DNA from 3 places in the Kribbella sp. NPDC054772 genome. Region 1 is predicted to be linked to each of the others. Evidence: riboswitches for the same ligand, from Rfam matches in the RefSeq annotation. Region 1 holds a riboswitch; each other region holds the start of a gene.

Region 1 (5,223 bases):
CCCGGTCGTCGAACCGGGCGCCCAGCGTGATCAGCAGATCGGAGCGCTGCAGTGCGCCGACCGCGGACACCGAGCCGTGCATACCGGGCATCCCGAAGTGCAGCTCGTGGGTGTCCGGCAGCGCGCCGCGGGCCATCAGCGTGGTGACCACGGGGATCCCGAGCAGCTCGGCGAGCTCCTTCAGCTCGGCGCTGGCCTGGGCGCGGATCACGCCGCCGCCGACGTACAGCACCGGCTTCTCGGCCGCGGCGATCAGCCGGGCCGCCTCACGCACCTGCTTGGGGTGCGGTCGGGTCACCGGCCGGTAGCCGGGCAGCGCGAGCTCGGTCGGCCACTGGAAGTCGACGCCCTGGGTCTGCATCGCGTCCTTGGTCACGTCGACCAGCACCGGGCCGGGCCGGCCGGTGGAGGCGATGTGGAACGCCTCGGCGATCGTGGTGGCGATGTCGTTCGGGTCGGTCACCAGGAAGTTGTGCTTGGTGATCGGCATCGTGATGCCGCGGATGTCCGCCTCCTGGAAGGCGTCCGTGCCGATCGCGGCACCGGCCACCTGACCGGTGATGGCGACCATCGGCACCGAGTCCATGTACGCGTCGGCGATCGGCGTCACCAGGTTGGTCGCGCCCGGACCGGAGGTCGCCATGCACACGCCGACCTTGCCCGACGCGGCGGCGTACCCCTGGGCGGCGTGACCGGCGCCCTGCTCGTGACGTACCAGGATGTGGCGGATCTGGGTCGAGTCGAGCATCGGGTCGTACGCCGGGAGGATCGCGCCACCCGGGATGCCGAAGACGGTGTCGACTCCGGCATGTTCCAGTGCACGGATCAGAGCCTGTGCCCCGGTCAGCTGCTCACTCATGAGTGCCTTCCCTAGTCCTGTCACGCTGTGGCTGTTTGGCTTTTCGCGACCGATCCATCCTCGCTTGTGGCCGTTGTCGCTGCGCTTCCGGGTCGCGGATAGTCGCATTGGCAACAAAAAACCCCTTCCGCCGGGTTGGCTGAAGGGGCGCGCTCGACTCAGTGGTCGCGTCAGTCGGCGCGCCGCACAAGTACGAGGAGAATCGATCGCATGTGGCAACATTCGCCGACACACCGCGACCGGGTCAAGTTCAGCGCGACGGTGTCTCATTTCCTGAGACACCTGTCTTAGGAATGGCGAGTCGGTAACTTAATGACGCTGTGATGGCTCTGTGAAGTTGGTTAGTCACATACTGATCTGGTGAGACCGCAAGGTTTTTACCGCCCCCTCTCCAGATCGGAGTGACACATGCGCCTCTCGATACGACTGCTCGTGGCGTCCGTGCTGATCGCACTGTTCGGCTCGTTCTCGCTGACGGCGTCCGCGGCCGACACCCGGACGACGATCGTGAACGCGGCCAACGGCGAAATCGGCCAGCAGGAAACGCCGCCCGGCAGCAACTGCAACCCGTACGGTCCCTGCGAGTCCTGGTGCGCGCACTTCGCCACCTGGACCTGGCGACAGGCCGGCATCGACATCCCCAACTACGGCTTCACCGGTGACATCTACACCTGGGGCCAGGGCAAGGGCCGCACCCACGACGGCTCCACCGGCCTGAAGCCCGGCGACATCGTCCTCTACGGCACGGGCCCCGACAACACCGACACCAGCGTCCACACCGGCGTGGTCGTTGCCGTCGGCACCGACGGGAAGATCACCACGGTCGAGGGCAACTCGAACAACCAGGTCAGCAAACACGGCCCCTTCGACCCGAAGCACGCCGCCGACGCCGGCCGCCCCGCCGACATCTACGGCTGGGTCTCCGCCACCTAGAAACCCCTGATCGAGCCGGTGCGGCGCTCGTCCCCCGCACCGGCTCCCATATTCGATTGGTCCACCGTGCAGTGGCTCCCTAGCATGCAGGGCGTGACCATCGATCCGTACGGCGACGAACAACTGGTGCATCTGTACGACCTGGACAACCCGGCCGGCGAGGACCACGCCTACTACCAGGCGCTCGCGGACGGGACCCGCAAGGTGCTGGACTTCGGCTGCGGGACCGGCCTGCTGACGCGCTCGCTGGTCGCGCCGGGGAGGGTGGTGATCGGCATCGACCCGAGTACGACGATGCTCGGGTATGCGCGCCGGCAAGCAGGCGCCGACGGCGTCACCTGGGTGCACGGGGACCATCACGCGGTGCAGCCGACGGGCGATGTCGATCTCGTGGTGAGCGCCGGCAACACGATGATGCACGTCGCGGAACACGAGGCGTCGGTGCACGCGATCGCCGCCGCGTTGCGTCCCGGTGGGATGTTCGCGTTCGAGTCGCGCAACCCGGCGGCGCGTGCGTGGGAGCAGTGGACGAGCGAGGCGACGTACGGCGAACGCGACACCGCGGTCGGGCATTTGAAGGAGTGGCTCGAGCTGATCGAGATCGCCGACGGGCGCGTGGTGTTCGACGCGCACAACGTGTTCCCGGACGGGCACGACGCGGTCTATCGCAACGTCCTGTACTTCCGGTCGACCGACGAACTGCTGGCCGATCTCCGGACCGCTGGTTTCGCCGACGTGACCATCGACGGTGGATGGCACGGCGAGTCGCTCGCCGAGGACTCGCGGCTGCTGGTCGTCCGCGCCACGAAGTAGGCTGGCGGTACCGCGACTGGCGAGGGTGGGTCACCACCGGGGAGCGAAGTACACAAGGCGTCGTCCGCCTGGGCGCCTCCGATCGACTCGGAGGTCCCGATGCGTCTGCGGTACGGCATGAACCCTCATCAAGCGGCCACCCTGGAGCACCCGCCGTTCACGGTGCTGTCCGGCGAACCGTCGTACATCAACATCCTCGACGCCCTGACCGGCTGGCAGCTGGTGCGGGAGGCCGCGCGACAGTTCGGGAGGCCCGCGGCGGCGTCGTACAAGCACGTCTCTCCAGCCGGCGCGGCGCTCGGCGCGAGCGTCGCGGAGGCGTACGGGAGAGCTCGGGACGCCGATCCGAAGTCGTCGTACGGCGACTTCGTGGCGGTCTCGCACCCGGTCGACCTGGAGCTGGCCGGTGTGCTGAAGCGGGTCGTGTCGGACGGGATCATCGCGCCCGGGTACGACGAGGGCGTGCTCGAGATCCTGGCGGCGAAGAAGCGCGGGACCTATCTGGTGCTGGAGGTCGACGCGGAGTTCGAGCCACCGGCTGAGGAAGTACGGGAGATCTTCGGCGTGCGGCTGACGCAGGAGCGCGATGAGCTGCCGCTGCCGAGTGATCTGCCGGACGACGCCGTGCTCGGGATGATCGTTGCCCGGTACACCCAATCGAACACCGTGGTGATGGTGAAGGACGCGATGGCGATCGGTATCGGCGCCGGTCAGCAGTCGCGCGTGGACTGCACGCGGCTGGCCGGTGAGAAGGCCGCGCTCTGGTGGTCACGCCAGTCCGACGAACCACTCACCGGCGTGACGATGGTGTCCGACGCGCCCTGCCGTTCAGCGACAACGTCGACGAGGCGCATCGGTACGGCGTCACGCACATCGCCGAGCCTGGTGGGTCGATCCGGTCCGACGAGGTCGCGGCCGCGTGCGCCGAGCGCGGGATCCGGTGGTCCGCGACCGGCGTACGCCTGTTCCGGCACTGATCTCAGGCACTGCTTCAGGAAGCGGAGCCGACCTTCTGCCGTGCTGGAGGTGCCGGTGGTTCGCCGCCTTCGAGCTGGATGTCGGGGACGATGCGGTCAAGCCAGCGCGGCAGCCACCAGGCGCGCGGGCCGAGCAGCGTCATCACCGACGGGACCAGGATCATCCGGACGATGCTGGCGTCGATCAGTACGGCCACGGCCATACCGACCGCCAGCATCTTCACCGTCGGGTCGTCGTCCAGCACGAAGCTCAGGAAGACCACGACCATGATCGCGGCCGCGGTGGTGATCACCCGCGCGGTCGCGCCGATCCCGATCGCCACCGCGCGGTGGCTGTCCTTGGTCGCGATCCACGCCTCGTGCACCCGGGACAGTAGGAACACCTCGTAGTCCATCGACAACCCGAAGACGATCGCGAACATCAGCATCGGCACGAACGACGGGATCGGGACCTTCTCGTCGATCCCGACCAGCGAGGATCCCCAGCCCCACTGGAAGACCGCGACGATCACGCCGTACGCGGCTCCTACCGACAACAGGTTGAGGATCGCCGCCTTCACCCCGATCAGCAGCGAGCGGAACGCGACCGTGAGCAGCAGGAACGCGAGTAGCACCACCGCGCCGATCAGCCAGATCATCCGGCTGCCGACCTTCTCGGTGAAGTCGACGTACCCGGCCGTGGTGCCGACGACGTACGTCGGTTCCTTCTGGCTCGGCAGTACGTCGTCGCGGATCCGGTTCACCAGGTCCTGGGTCGCGGCCGCAGACGGCGACGTGGTCGGGATGACGTTGATGATCGCGGTCGTCCCCGCGCTGTTCGTACTCGGCGTCTGGACGGCCGCGACGCCCGCCTCCTTCTGCAGCGTCGACGCGAGCCCGTTGAGCACCGACTGCCGGTCGCTCGGGCTCACCGACTGCAGCTGGACGACGACCGTCAGCGGACCGTTGGCGCCCGGACCGAATCCTTGCGCGACCAGGTCGTATGCCTTCCGGCTGGAGTCCTGGGCGGGATCGGTGCCGGCGTCGAGCTGGCCGAGGTTCATCGAGAACAGCGGGATCGCCAGCACCAGCAGGACGAGCGTGGCGGCGATGCCGTACGGCCACGGCCGGGCGCTGACCCGGCGGCCCCAGCGGGCGAACGCGCTCTGCTCGTGCTTGGCATCGCGGCGTTCCTGTTCCTCCGCGCGGTGTTCGGCGATCGCGGCCTCGTCCGGCAGTTCGTCCTCGACGTCGCGTTCTTCGGCGAGGTGCTTGCGGTCCTTGCGGTTCAGGATCAGCAGCTTCGAGAGTCCGAGCATCGCCGGGATCAGGGTGAGCGCGGCCAGCACCGTCACGGCAACGACGATCGCCGCCGACAGCCCGAGCGCGCCCACGAACGGTACGCCGGACACGTACAGCCCGAGGATCGCGATCACGACCGTCCCGCCGGCGACCAGGATGGCCGCGCCGGACGTCGACTCCGCGCGACCCACCGACTCCTCGACGTCCATCCCGTCGTCGAGTTGCTCACGATGGCGGGACACCAGGAAGAGCCCGTAGTCGATCGCGACGCCCAGACCGAGCAGGGTCGCGACAGTCGGGGCAGATGTCGGGAACTCCTTGGCCGCCGCGAGCAGACCGAGGATCGCCAACCCGCCGCCA
Region 2 (5,223 bases), on a different contig from region 1:
CAGCGGCAGGACGATCACGCCGATGATCAGCGCGGCGCAGTACAGGCTGAAGGACAGCGCGCGGGTGCGGACGATGCCGCGCTTGCCGCCCATCCCGTACATGATCGTGATGGTGTCGACGAAGACGTTCAGCGCGCGGCTGCCGGACCACAGCGCCAGCACGAAACCGATCGAGATCACGTCCGGCCGGCCGCCGTTCAGCACCTGGTCGAGCGTCGGCGCGATCACGTTCTTGATCGAGTCGTCGGTCAGCGCCCGGGCGGCCAGATCGACGATCTGCTGCTTGATGTCGTTGATCGTCTCGACCTCGAACCACTTGCTCGCGATGTAACCGAGCGATCCGGCGAGCCCGAAGATCAGTGGCGGCAGCGAGAGGATCGCGAAGAACGCCCCCTCGGCCGCGAGACCGGTGACCCGGTAGCGCAGACAGACTCCGATGGTCTGGGTGAGCAGCTTCCAGGTCGTCGCGGGGATCCTGCGAACCCATGTCAAGGAGAGGAAGCTCCCTCTCGCGGGTCCTGCCCCAGAACGTGCCATACCGCTTACCGTACTGACATGGCGGACCCATTCGCGGTAACGAACCAGGCTCCCCCACTGCGGGGCGTGAACTTCTTCACCCGCGACACGGCACTTGGTGACGCTCTGCGTCCGTACGCCGGTCCCGCGGCGGACCTCGCCGCTGACCCCGGTCTGCACCGAATCGGCGAGCTCGCAGGCTCCGAGGAGGCCCTCGCGCTCGCCCTCCCGGCAAATCAGAACCCGCCGGTCCTGCGCACCCACGACCGCTACGGCCACCGCGTCGACGAGGTCGATTTCCACCCCGCGTGGCACTGGCTGATGGAGCGGGCCGTCGGTTTCGGCCTGCAGGCCGCGGCGTGGACCAGCGAGCGCCCGTCCCCGCACCTGACCCGGGCCGCCGGGTTCTACCTGTGGTCCCAGGTCGAGCCGGGCCACGGCTGCCCGATCTCGATGACGTACGCCGCGGTGCCCGCGCTCAAGGCGGACGAGCGGCTCGCGAAGGAGTGGATCCCGCAGCTCGCCTCGACCGAGTACGACGTACGGCGCCTGCCCGCGGCGGAGAAGAACGGCGTACTCGCCGGGATGGGGATGACCGAGAAGCAGGGCGGCTCGGACGTCCGGGCGAACCTGACGACCGCGACGCCGACCGGTGCCGACGGCGAGTATCAGCTCAACGGGCACAAGTGGTTCTGCTCGGCGCCGCAGGTGGACGTCTTCCTGGTGCTCGCCCAGGCGCCTGAGGGGCTGAGCTGCTTCGTCGTACCGCGGGTTCTTGCCGACGGCAACCGGAACCCGTTCGCGCTGCAGCGGCTCAAGGACAAGCTCGGCAACCGGTCGAACGCGTCCAGCGAGGTCGAGTTTCACGGCACCGTCGGGTACCGCCTGGGTGACGAGGGTGCCGGTGTCCGGACGATCATCGAGATGGTCGCGGCGACCCGGCTGGACTGCGTACTCGGCTCGTCCGCGCTCCAGCGGCGGGCGCTCGTCGAGGCGATTTGGCACACGCAGCACCGGAGTGCGTTCGGTGGGTTGCTCGCCGACAAACCCGCGATGCAGAACGTGCTCGCGGACCTGGCGATCGAGAGCGAAGCAGCCACAGCGCTCGGCATGCGTCTCGCCGCGGCAGTCGATGCTTCTCTCGGCGGCGACGAGCAGGAGCGCGCCTTCCGGCGGATCGCGTTGCCGTTGGCGAAGTTCTGGGTGTGCAAGCGGACGCCGTTCATGGTGGCCGAGGCGCTCGAGTGCCTCGGCGGCAACGGGTACGTCGAGGAGTCGGGCCTCCCGCTGCTCTATCGGGAGTCGCCGCTCAACTCCATCTGGGAGGGTTCGGGCAACGTCAACGCGCTCGACGTACTGCGGGCGCTCCGCCGGCCCGAGTCGTTCGACGCCTGGCTGCTCGAGGTCGGCGCCGCGCAAGGAGCCGACGCGCGGCTGGACGCGGCGGTGAACGACGTGCTGCAAGCGCTTGCCGACCTCGAGAACGCCGAAGCCGGTGCGCGTCGGCTGGCCGCCCAGATGGCGCTGTGCCTGCAGGCTTCGCTGCTGATCCGGCACTCGACACCCGCGGTCGCGGACGCGTTCGTCGCGGCGCGGCTGGCCAACGACTGGGGTGGTGTGTTCGGCACGTTGCCGCGGACGACGCCGTTCGAGCAGATCGTCACGCGCGCGATAGGGTGAACGCGTCGCGACTGGCGCGCTGAAGGTGGAGAACCACCGGGGAGCGAAACCCGTCGGCACCGTGCGCCTGGGTGCCTTCGACCCACTGCAAGCAGGAGAGACAACGATGCCTCAACCCACCGACAACACCGCGTCCTTCGACGCCGCCGCCGCGTCGGCAGCGTACAACAACGCGCTGCAGGTGATCGCCGCGGTCGAGCCGACCATCGCCGGCGCGATCCGGTCCGAGCTGGCCGACCAGCGCTCCTCGCTGAAGCTGATCGCGAGCGAGAACTACGCCTCCCCCGCCACCTTGCTGACGATGGGCAACTGGCTGTCGGACAAGTACGCCGAGGGCACCATCGGGCACCGCTTCTACGCGGGCTGCCAGAACGTCGACACCGTCGAGCAGACCGCCGCGGACCACGCGACGGCGCTGTTCGGCGCACCGCACGCGTACGTCCAGCCGCACTCCGGCATCGACGCGAACCTGGTCGCCTTCTGGGCGATCCTGGCGCAGCGGATCGAGTCCCCGGCGCTGGCCGAGGCGGGCGCGAAGCACGTCAACGACCTGACCGACGAGGACTGGACCAAGCTCCGCAAGGCGCTCGGCGACCAGAAGATGCTCGGTATGTCGCTGGACGCCGGCGGTCACCTCACGCACGGGTTCCGGCCGAACATCTCCGGCAAGATGTTCAACCAGCACTCGTACGGCACCGACCCGGAGACCGGTCTGCTCGACTACGACGCGGTCGCCGCGGCGGCGCGTGAGTTCAAGCCGCTGATCCTGATCGCCGGCTACTCGGCGTACCCGCGCAAGGTGAACTTCGCGAAGATGCGCGAGATCGCGGACGAGGTCGGCGCCACGCTGATGGTCGACATGGCGCACTTCGCCGGTCTGGTCGCGGGCAAGGTCTTCACCGACGACTTCGACCCGATCCCGCACGCGCACGTCACCACCACGACCACGCACAAGTCGCTGCGCGGCCCGCGCGGCGGCATGGTGCTCTGCCAGCCGGAGTACGCCGAGTCCGTCGACCGCGGCTGCCCGATGGTCCTCGGTGGTCCGCTCAGCCAGACGATGGCCGCGAAGGCGGTCGCGCTGGCCGAAGCGCGGCAGCCCGCGTTCCAGCAGTACGCGCAGGCGGTCGCCGACAACGCGGTCACGCTGGCCGAGGGGCTGATGAAGCGTGGCGTGAAGCTGGTGACCGACGGGACCGAGAACCACCTGGTGCTGCTGGACGTCTCGTCGTACGGCATCACCGGCCGGCAGGCCGAGTCGGCGCTGCTCGACGCGGGCATCGTGACCAACCGGAACGCCGTACCGCGGGACCCGAACGGCGCCTGGTACACCTCCGGCGTCCGGATCGGTACGCCGGCGCTCACCACCCGCGGGTTCGGTGGCGACGAGTTCGACCGGGTGGCCGAGCTGATCGTGGACGTGCTGTCCGCGACCACGCCGACCACCACGACCGCCGGTGCTCCGTCGAAGGCGAAGTACGTGCTGGCCGACGGGGTCGCCGACAAGACCAAGGCCGCCTCGGCCGAGATGCTCGACAAGTTCCCGCTGTACCCGGGCCTCGAGCTCAACTGATCCTCAACTGATGACTGGCTGCCCGCTCTCGCTCGGCTGAGGGCGGGCAGCTCTCTTCGGCATCAGTACTCCGGCGAGAATCGCGCCGATGACGGCGATCCCGCCGGACACCCACATCGTGGTGTTCAAGCTCGTCATGAAGGCATCGCGTACGTCGTTCAGCAGCCCCGCGGAGCCAGTCTTCGTCGCGACTGCAAGCCCACCGCCGAGACTCTTCTGCACCGCGTCGGCAGCCTGCGCCGGGAGTCCCGTGGTGTCGACGTTGGTGCGGTAGACCGAGTTCAGCACGGTCCCGAGGACGGCGACGCCGACCGTGCCACCGACCTGCCGGAAGGCCTGCAGCAGACCTGACCCGGTGCCGGCCCGCTCCGGGTCGAGGACGCCGAGCGCCGCGTTCATTGCCTGCGGCATCGAGCAGCCGAGGCCGAACCCGACCACCACGAACCAGATCGCCGTGTACCCGTACCCGGTGCCGAGATCGGTGAAGGCCCCGAGCACGAACCCGACCGCCATCACCACGAAGCCGGCCATCACGACCAACCGGGTCCCGACCCGCGCCTCCACCGGCTCGGCGAGCTTCGCACCGATCGTCATGCCACCGATGAACGGCAGCAGCTTCAGCCCGGTGTGCAACGCGTCCGACCCGTTGATGCCCTGGAAGTACTGCGGCATCGTGAACAGCAACCCGAAGATCGCGAACACCGACACTGTCAGCAGTACGGCGCCCCCGGTGAACACGCGCTCGTGGAACAACCGCAGCTCGATCAACGGCGCACTGTTCCGCCGCTGCCAGATCAGGAACCCGGCGATCAGGACGACGGCCAGCGCGAGGAACAGCAGCGTCACGCCACTCGTCCACGAGGTCTCACCGGCCTTCGTCACGCCGTACACGAGCGCGGCCAGTCCGGCACTGGACAGCAGGATCCCGAGCCAGTCGATCGCCGGCCGGTTCGCGCTCCGGCTCTCCGGGACGAGCACCGTCACCGCGAGCGCGGCTAGGAAGGCGATCGGGACGTTGATCACGAAGATCCACTGCCAGCCGGCGTGGTCGAGGAGCAATCCGCCGACGATCGGGCCGAGCGGCATACCGATGCTGTTGGCAACGACGAAGAAGCCGATCGCCTTCTTCCGGTCCACCTCGGTGCGGAACAGCACGGTAATCAGCGACAGCGCGACCGGGACGATCATGGCGGCGCCGATCCCGAGGAACGCCCGGGAGGCGATCAACGCCCCGGCCGAGTCGGACAGCGCGCAGGCGAGCGACGCGAGCCCGAACAGGCTGAGCGCGATCGCAATGATCTTCCGGCGGCCGAACCGGTCGCCGAGCAGACCGGCCGGCAGCAGCAGTGCGGCGAGCACGAGGTTGTAGCTGTTCGCCATCCACTGCAGCTGGCTGGTCGAGGCGTCCAGGTCCTGGGCGAGTGTCGGCAGCGCGACGTTCAGCACGGTGGTGT
Region 3 (5,223 bases), on a different contig from region 1:
GGTCGAGCTCGCCGCGGATCTGTTCCAGCAGGCCGCTGAGCGCGGTCGAGTTCGCGGACACGATCTGGGTCCACAGCGCCGGGTCGCCGGCCGCGATCCGGGTGACGTCGCGGACGCCCTGGCCGGACAGCTCCAGGTGCGACGACGGCGCGTTCGCGAGGGTGCCGGCGGCGAGTGCGGACATCAGGTGCGGCAGATGCGACACCCGGGCGACACCGAGGTCGTGGTCCTCGACGGACATCTCGACGGTCCGGGCGCCGGCTGCTTCGGCCAGTCGCCGGACCAGGTCGACCGCTTCGGGGTCGCTGGTGTCGTGCGGCGTGATCGCCCAGGTCGCACCGTCGAACAGGTCAGCACGTCCGGCCAGCGGACCGTTCCGTTCGGAGCCGGCCATCGGGTGGCTGCCGACGTACCGGCTGAGGTCGCCGGTCAGGCGGCGAGCGTCGGCGAGCGGCTTGGACTTCACGCTGGCCGCATCGGTGACGACCGCGCCCGACCGTTCGGTCTGCACGAGCTGCTCGGCGATCACCGCACCGACGTGATCCGGCGGCACGGCGACCACGACCAGCTGCGGCTCGATGTCGACCCGTCGCGAGCCGGCCCCGATCCGCTCGGCCATCAGCGCGTTGTCCGCGTTCCCGTCGACGAGCTCCACGACCACCCCGAGCCGCGCCAGCGCGAGACCGATCGACGTACCGATCAGCCCGGTGCCGACGACGCGAACCGGGCCGCGGAGCTCACTCACTGGGCGCCGGTCAGATCGGGACGGAGAGCGACCGCGCCGTGGAGGTAGACGTGCTGGATCTTGTCTCGCGACCGCGGGGTCTCGGTGTGCAGCATCAGCCGGACCACCCGCGGTAGCGCGTGCGGGACCGGGATCTCCTGCATGCACATCAGCGGTACGTCGGTCAGCCCGATCTGCCGTCCCGCGACGGCGGGAAACTCCGACCGCAGGTCCGACGTGACGGTGAACAGGATGCTGATCAGATCCTCGTTCTCCAGATCGTTCGCCTCCAGGACCGCCTTCACCAGCTCCGCGGACCGCTCGAGCAGATGCTCACGCTCGTCCACGTCCAGTTGGGTGGCACCCCGGATCGCCCGTACCGCCACGTCTCGCCTCCTTGGTCGTCTCCCCCAAACCTTAGGCCAATGTAGTCAAAGGGCGGACAGCCGTCTCAGCGGCGTCGACCGTCTGCTCCAGCAGCAGCGCGATCGTCATCGGTCCGACACCGCCTGGAACCGGTGTGATCAGCCGGGCCACCTGCGCCGCTTCCTCGAAATGCACGTCGCCGACATTGCCCTCGTTGTAGCCGGCGTCGACCACGACGGCGCCCGGCTTCAGCCAGTCACCACGGACGAAGTTCGGCTTCCCGACCGCGGCGATCAGCACATCGGCGGTCCGCACCAGTTCCGGCAGGTCGCGGGTCCGGGAGTGCGCGTAGGTCACCGTGGCGTTCGATGCCAGCAGCAACATCCCGGCCGGCTTCCCGAGGATCGGGCTGCGACCGATCACCACCGCATGCGCCCCTTCGAGCGGTACGTCGTACGCCTCGAGCAACCGCATGATCCCGCCGGGGGTCGCGGACCGGAAGCCCGGGTCGCCGAACGCCATCGCGGCGAACGACCGCATCGTCACGCCGTCCACGTCCTTGCCCGAGTCGATCGCCTCGAACGCGGCCCGCTCGTCGATCTGCGCGGGCACCGGGTGCTGCAGCAGGATCCCGTGCACCGCCGGGTCCGCGGAGAGCTTGGTGATCTCGGCGACCAGTTCCGCGGTCGTGGTCTCGGCCGGCAGCACGATGCTCCGGGACGCGATCCCGGCCTTCTTCGACCGGTTCTGCTTCATCCGCACGTACGTCGCCGACGCGGGATCGTCGCCCACCAACACAGTCGCGAGACACGGTTGGACTCCGGTCCGCTCCTGCAACGCGTGGGCCCGCTCGGCGGCCTTGGTCACCATCTCGGTCGCCAGGTCGGTCCCGATCATCAGGTCAGCAGTCATCTGTGCGCACTCCTCTGGGCGTCAGTTCACAAGTGCCCAGGCGCGCGGCGAAGCCGGATGGCAGACCGTTCCCCGGTGGTCGTCCACCTCAGCGCCAGTCGCGGTCCGCCCTCAGGATACCGACCCGGATCGGCGGCCGGACCCACCCCGTCACGGTGTCCGGCTGAGCTCCAGCACCGGGATCGTTCGAACACCCGCCGTACTGCGTTCGTAGTCGGCGAAACCCGGGTAGCGTCGCGCCTGCTCGGCGTAGATGCGGTCGCGCTCCTCGCCGGTCACTTCGCTGACCTTCACGTCGAACGTCTCGGTCCCGAGCTCGACGGTGCCGTCGCCGGCCGCGATCAGGTTGCGGTACCAGTCCGGGTTCGTGGGGGCTCCGCCCTTGCTCGCGAACACATAGACGACGTTCGGATCGGTCTCGTTCTGCAGGTACATCGTCGGGGCGATGTACTCCTCGCCGCTCTTGCGGCCACGGTGGTGCAGCAGGACCATCGGGGCGCCCTCGAACGGCCCGCCGACCCTGCCTTCGTTCTCCCGGAACTCCGCGATGACGTTCGCGTTCCAGTCGCTCATATCAAGGTCCCTTTCAGAGAAGTCCTGCATAGTCCAACGCCAGATAGGCGGCATCGATTCCGGTCATTGCACCGGGTGTCCGCAATTCGGCACGGAACGCATCCACGGACAGCTCGACCGGAACGCAGTCCTCTGCTTCGTCCAGCTGCTGCTTCCCGTCGGGACGGCAACCGCGCGCGATCGCGACGTACTTGCGGAACGTCGACGACGCACCGGACCACTGCCAGCCGACCACGTCGAGCGTCTCGCAGGTGTACCCGGTCTCCTCCTCGAGCTCTCGGGCACCGGCGACGGCCACTTCCTCCCCGGGCTCCACCAGGCCACCGGGCAGGTTGGTGACGACGCTGTCCGGGCCGGCGCGGAACATCCGGATCGTGACGATCCGCCCGTCCGGCGTCAGCGGCAGCACGGTCACCCCGGACGCCACCCCGGCCTCCGGACCGAGCACGTCCCACTCGACCTCGCGACCGTCCGGCATCCGGTACGTGCGCAGGCGCACGCTCAGGAAGCGCTGGAAGCCCTTCTCCTCCCCCAGCAACTCCCACGGCGCCGGGTCGGCGGGCCGAGACAACTCAGCCGCCACGGTGTCCGTGACGGCTGAGTTCTCGTGCTGATCCGTCACAGCGGACGGTCGTCGTCGGAGTTGTCCGGCGGAGCCACCGGTACGTCGTCCGACGGCGGCGCGACCGGGGTGTCGTCCCCCTCAGCCGACGTGGTGTCCTCGGCCTTGGCGGACTCGCCGTCCTCCGAGTCCGTGGAGCCGGCCGCGTCCTCAGCCGGCCGGGACTCGGACAGAATCCGCTCGAGGGTCTCCTCGGTCATTCGCTTGAACTTCCGCACCTGGGACCTGCTCCGGTCCAGGACGGCGACCTCGAGCTGGTCCGGGGTCAGCGCCCGGACCTCGGTGCCGTCGTGGCCGAGCGCGTCCACCGCGAGCCGGAGCGCGCCGGCCAGCGAGATGCCGTCGGTGTAGTGCTCGCCGATGTACTCCGCGACCTGGTCGGCCGGACCACCCATCACGGCGTACCCGCGGACGTCCGCGATCGAGCCGTCGTAGGTGAGCCGGTAGATCTGGTCCTCGGCCGTCGAGGAGCCGACCTCGGCGACCAGGATCTCGACCTCGAGCGGCTTCTCACCGCCGGAGGAGAAGATCGCGCCGAGGGTCTGCGCGTACGCGTTGGCCAGCGCCCGGCCGGTGACGTCCCGCCGGTCGTAGGAGTACCCACGCATGTCGGCCAGCCGCACGCCGGCGATCCGCAGGTTCTCGAACTCGTTGTACCGGCCGACGGCCGCGAAGGCCATCCGGTCGTAGATCTCGGCCACCTTGTGCAGGGCGGGCGAGCGGTTCTCCGCGACGAACAGGATGCCGTCGGCATATTGCAGCGCGATCGCGCTGCGGCCCTTGGCGATGCCTTTCCGGGCGAAATCCGCCCGGTCCCGCATCAGCTGCTCGGGCGAGACGTAGAAGGGAACGCTCATCGAATCCTCTGTCAGTTCGGTCGGGGGGACAAGACAGCGTCAGGTCAGGGACGCCGCGGCCGGACCGTCTGGCCGCAGGTGCCGCTGGCTCCAGGCCGCGTCGACGAGCCCCGCGACCTCGTCCTCCGGCAGTCGCCGGTAGCCGTCCGCGGTGACCACGCCGACCACCGGGAAGATCCGCCGGAGCATGTCCGGGCCACCGGTCGCCGAGTCGTCGTCGGCCGCGTCGATCAGGGACTGGATCGTCACCGTCACGCAGTCGATCTCGGACAGGTCCTCGCGGTACAGCTTCTTCAGCGCGCCGCGGGCGAACAGCGAACCCGAGCCGACACTGTGGAAGTGGTGCTCCTCGTAGCGACCGCCGGTGGCGTCGTACGAGAAGATCCGCCCGCCCTTCAGGTCGGCGTCGTAGCCCGCGAACAGCGGCACCACGGCCAGACCCTGCATCGCCATCGCCAGGTTGCCCCGGATCAGCGCGCTCAGCCGGTTGGACTTGCCGTCGAGGCTCAGGGTGGCGCCCTCGAGCTTCTCGTAGTGCTCCAGTTCGACCTGGAACAGCCGGACCATCTCGATCCCGAAACCGGCCGAGCCGGCGAAGGCGACCGCCGAGTACTCGTCGGCCGGGAACACCTTCTCGATGTCACGCTGGGCGATGATGTTGCCCATCGTGGCCCGCCGGTCGCCGGCCATCACCACGCCACCCGGGAAGGTCGCGGCGACGATCGTCGTCCCGTGCGGGACCTGACTGGACAGGTCACCCGCCCCCGGGGACCGCCGTCCGGGCAACAGGTCGGGCGCGTGCCCGGCCAGGAAGTCCATGAACGACGAGCCCCCTGGGGTCAGGAAGGCTTCCGGCAACCGGCCGGAGGCATCGAATGTCATCGAGCGGTTCACTCCCCACCCTTTTGAACGAATCCGCGAACGAACTCCTCGGCGTTCTCCTCGAGGACCTCGTCGATCTCGTCCAGGATCGAGTCCACGTCCTCGTCGAGCCGTTCCTTGCGCTCGGCGACGTCTTCGGACGTCTCGACCTGCTCGACCTCTTCCTCGGTCGAGGAACGCTTCGGCTGCTTGTGCTGCTGACCGCCGTCCTTCGCCATGGCCACCTCCTAGAACCGCTGGGAAGGCCGCCCAAATCGGCCTTCACTAGCGACCCTACCCGGCGCCGC

Evidence for each region. A riboswitch is a leader RNA that binds a small molecule or an ion and turns the genes downstream of it on or off. The one in region 1 is predicted to bind ZMP and ZTP.
Region 2: it holds a riboswitch for ZMP and ZTP, as region 1 does, so the genes downstream of both, ACWGID_RS35095 (glycine hydroxymethyltransferase) here and ACWGID_RS28370 (5-aminoimidazole-4-carboxamide ribonucleotide transformylase) in region 1, are expected to answer to the same signal.
Region 3: it holds a riboswitch for ZMP and ZTP, as region 1 does, so the genes downstream of both, ACWGID_RS20040 (bifunctional 5,10-methylenetetrahydrofolate dehydrogenase/5,10-methenyltetrahydrofolate cyclohydrolase) here and ACWGID_RS28370 (5-aminoimidazole-4-carboxamide ribonucleotide transformylase) in region 1, are expected to answer to the same signal.

What each region holds. Positions count from the first base shown of each region.
Region 1 is NZ_JBSHBJ010000022.1:76,642-81,864, forward strand. Features, by position in the region: gene ACWGID_RS28355 (acetolactate synthase large subunit) at 1-859, opposite strand, end outside; gene ACWGID_RS28360 (CHAP domain-containing protein) at 1,268-1,792, shown strand; gene ACWGID_RS28365 (class I SAM-dependent methyltransferase) at 1,886-2,605, shown strand; ZMP/ZTP riboswitch at 2,610-2,686, shown strand; partial or broken gene ACWGID_RS28370 (5-aminoimidazole-4-carboxamide ribonucleotide transformylase) at 2,723-3,298, shown strand; gene ACWGID_RS28375 (hypothetical protein) at 3,370-3,582, shown strand; gene ACWGID_RS28380 (MMPL family transporter) at 3,597-5,223, opposite strand, start outside.
Region 2 is NZ_JBSHBJ010000035.1:77,477-82,699, reverse strand. Features, by position in the region: gene ACWGID_RS35105 (YhjD/YihY/BrkB family envelope integrity protein) at 1-492, opposite strand, end outside; gene ACWGID_RS35100 (acyl-CoA dehydrogenase family protein) at 556-2,196, shown strand; ZMP/ZTP riboswitch at 2,194-2,276, shown strand; gene ACWGID_RS35095 (glycine hydroxymethyltransferase) at 2,303-3,769, shown strand; gene ACWGID_RS35090 (DHA2 family efflux MFS transporter permease subunit) at 3,773-5,223, opposite strand, start outside.
Region 3 is NZ_JBSHBJ010000011.1:165,170-170,392, reverse strand. Features, by position in the region: gene ACWGID_RS20050 (prephenate dehydrogenase) at 1-745, opposite strand, end outside; gene aroH (chorismate mutase) at 742-1,110, opposite strand; gene ACWGID_RS20040 (bifunctional 5,10-methylenetetrahydrofolate dehydrogenase/5,10-methenyltetrahydrofolate cyclohydrolase) at 1,142-2,002, opposite strand; ZMP/ZTP riboswitch at 2,030-2,114, opposite strand; gene ACWGID_RS20035 (nitroreductase family deazaflavin-dependent oxidoreductase) at 2,153-2,575, opposite strand; gene ACWGID_RS20030 (NUDIX hydrolase) at 2,589-3,197, opposite strand; gene prcA (proteasome subunit alpha) at 3,194-4,054, opposite strand; gene prcB (proteasome subunit beta) at 4,094-4,936, opposite strand; gene ACWGID_RS20015 (ubiquitin-like protein Pup) at 4,945-5,154, opposite strand; gene dop (depupylase/deamidase Dop) at 5,210-5,223, opposite strand, start outside.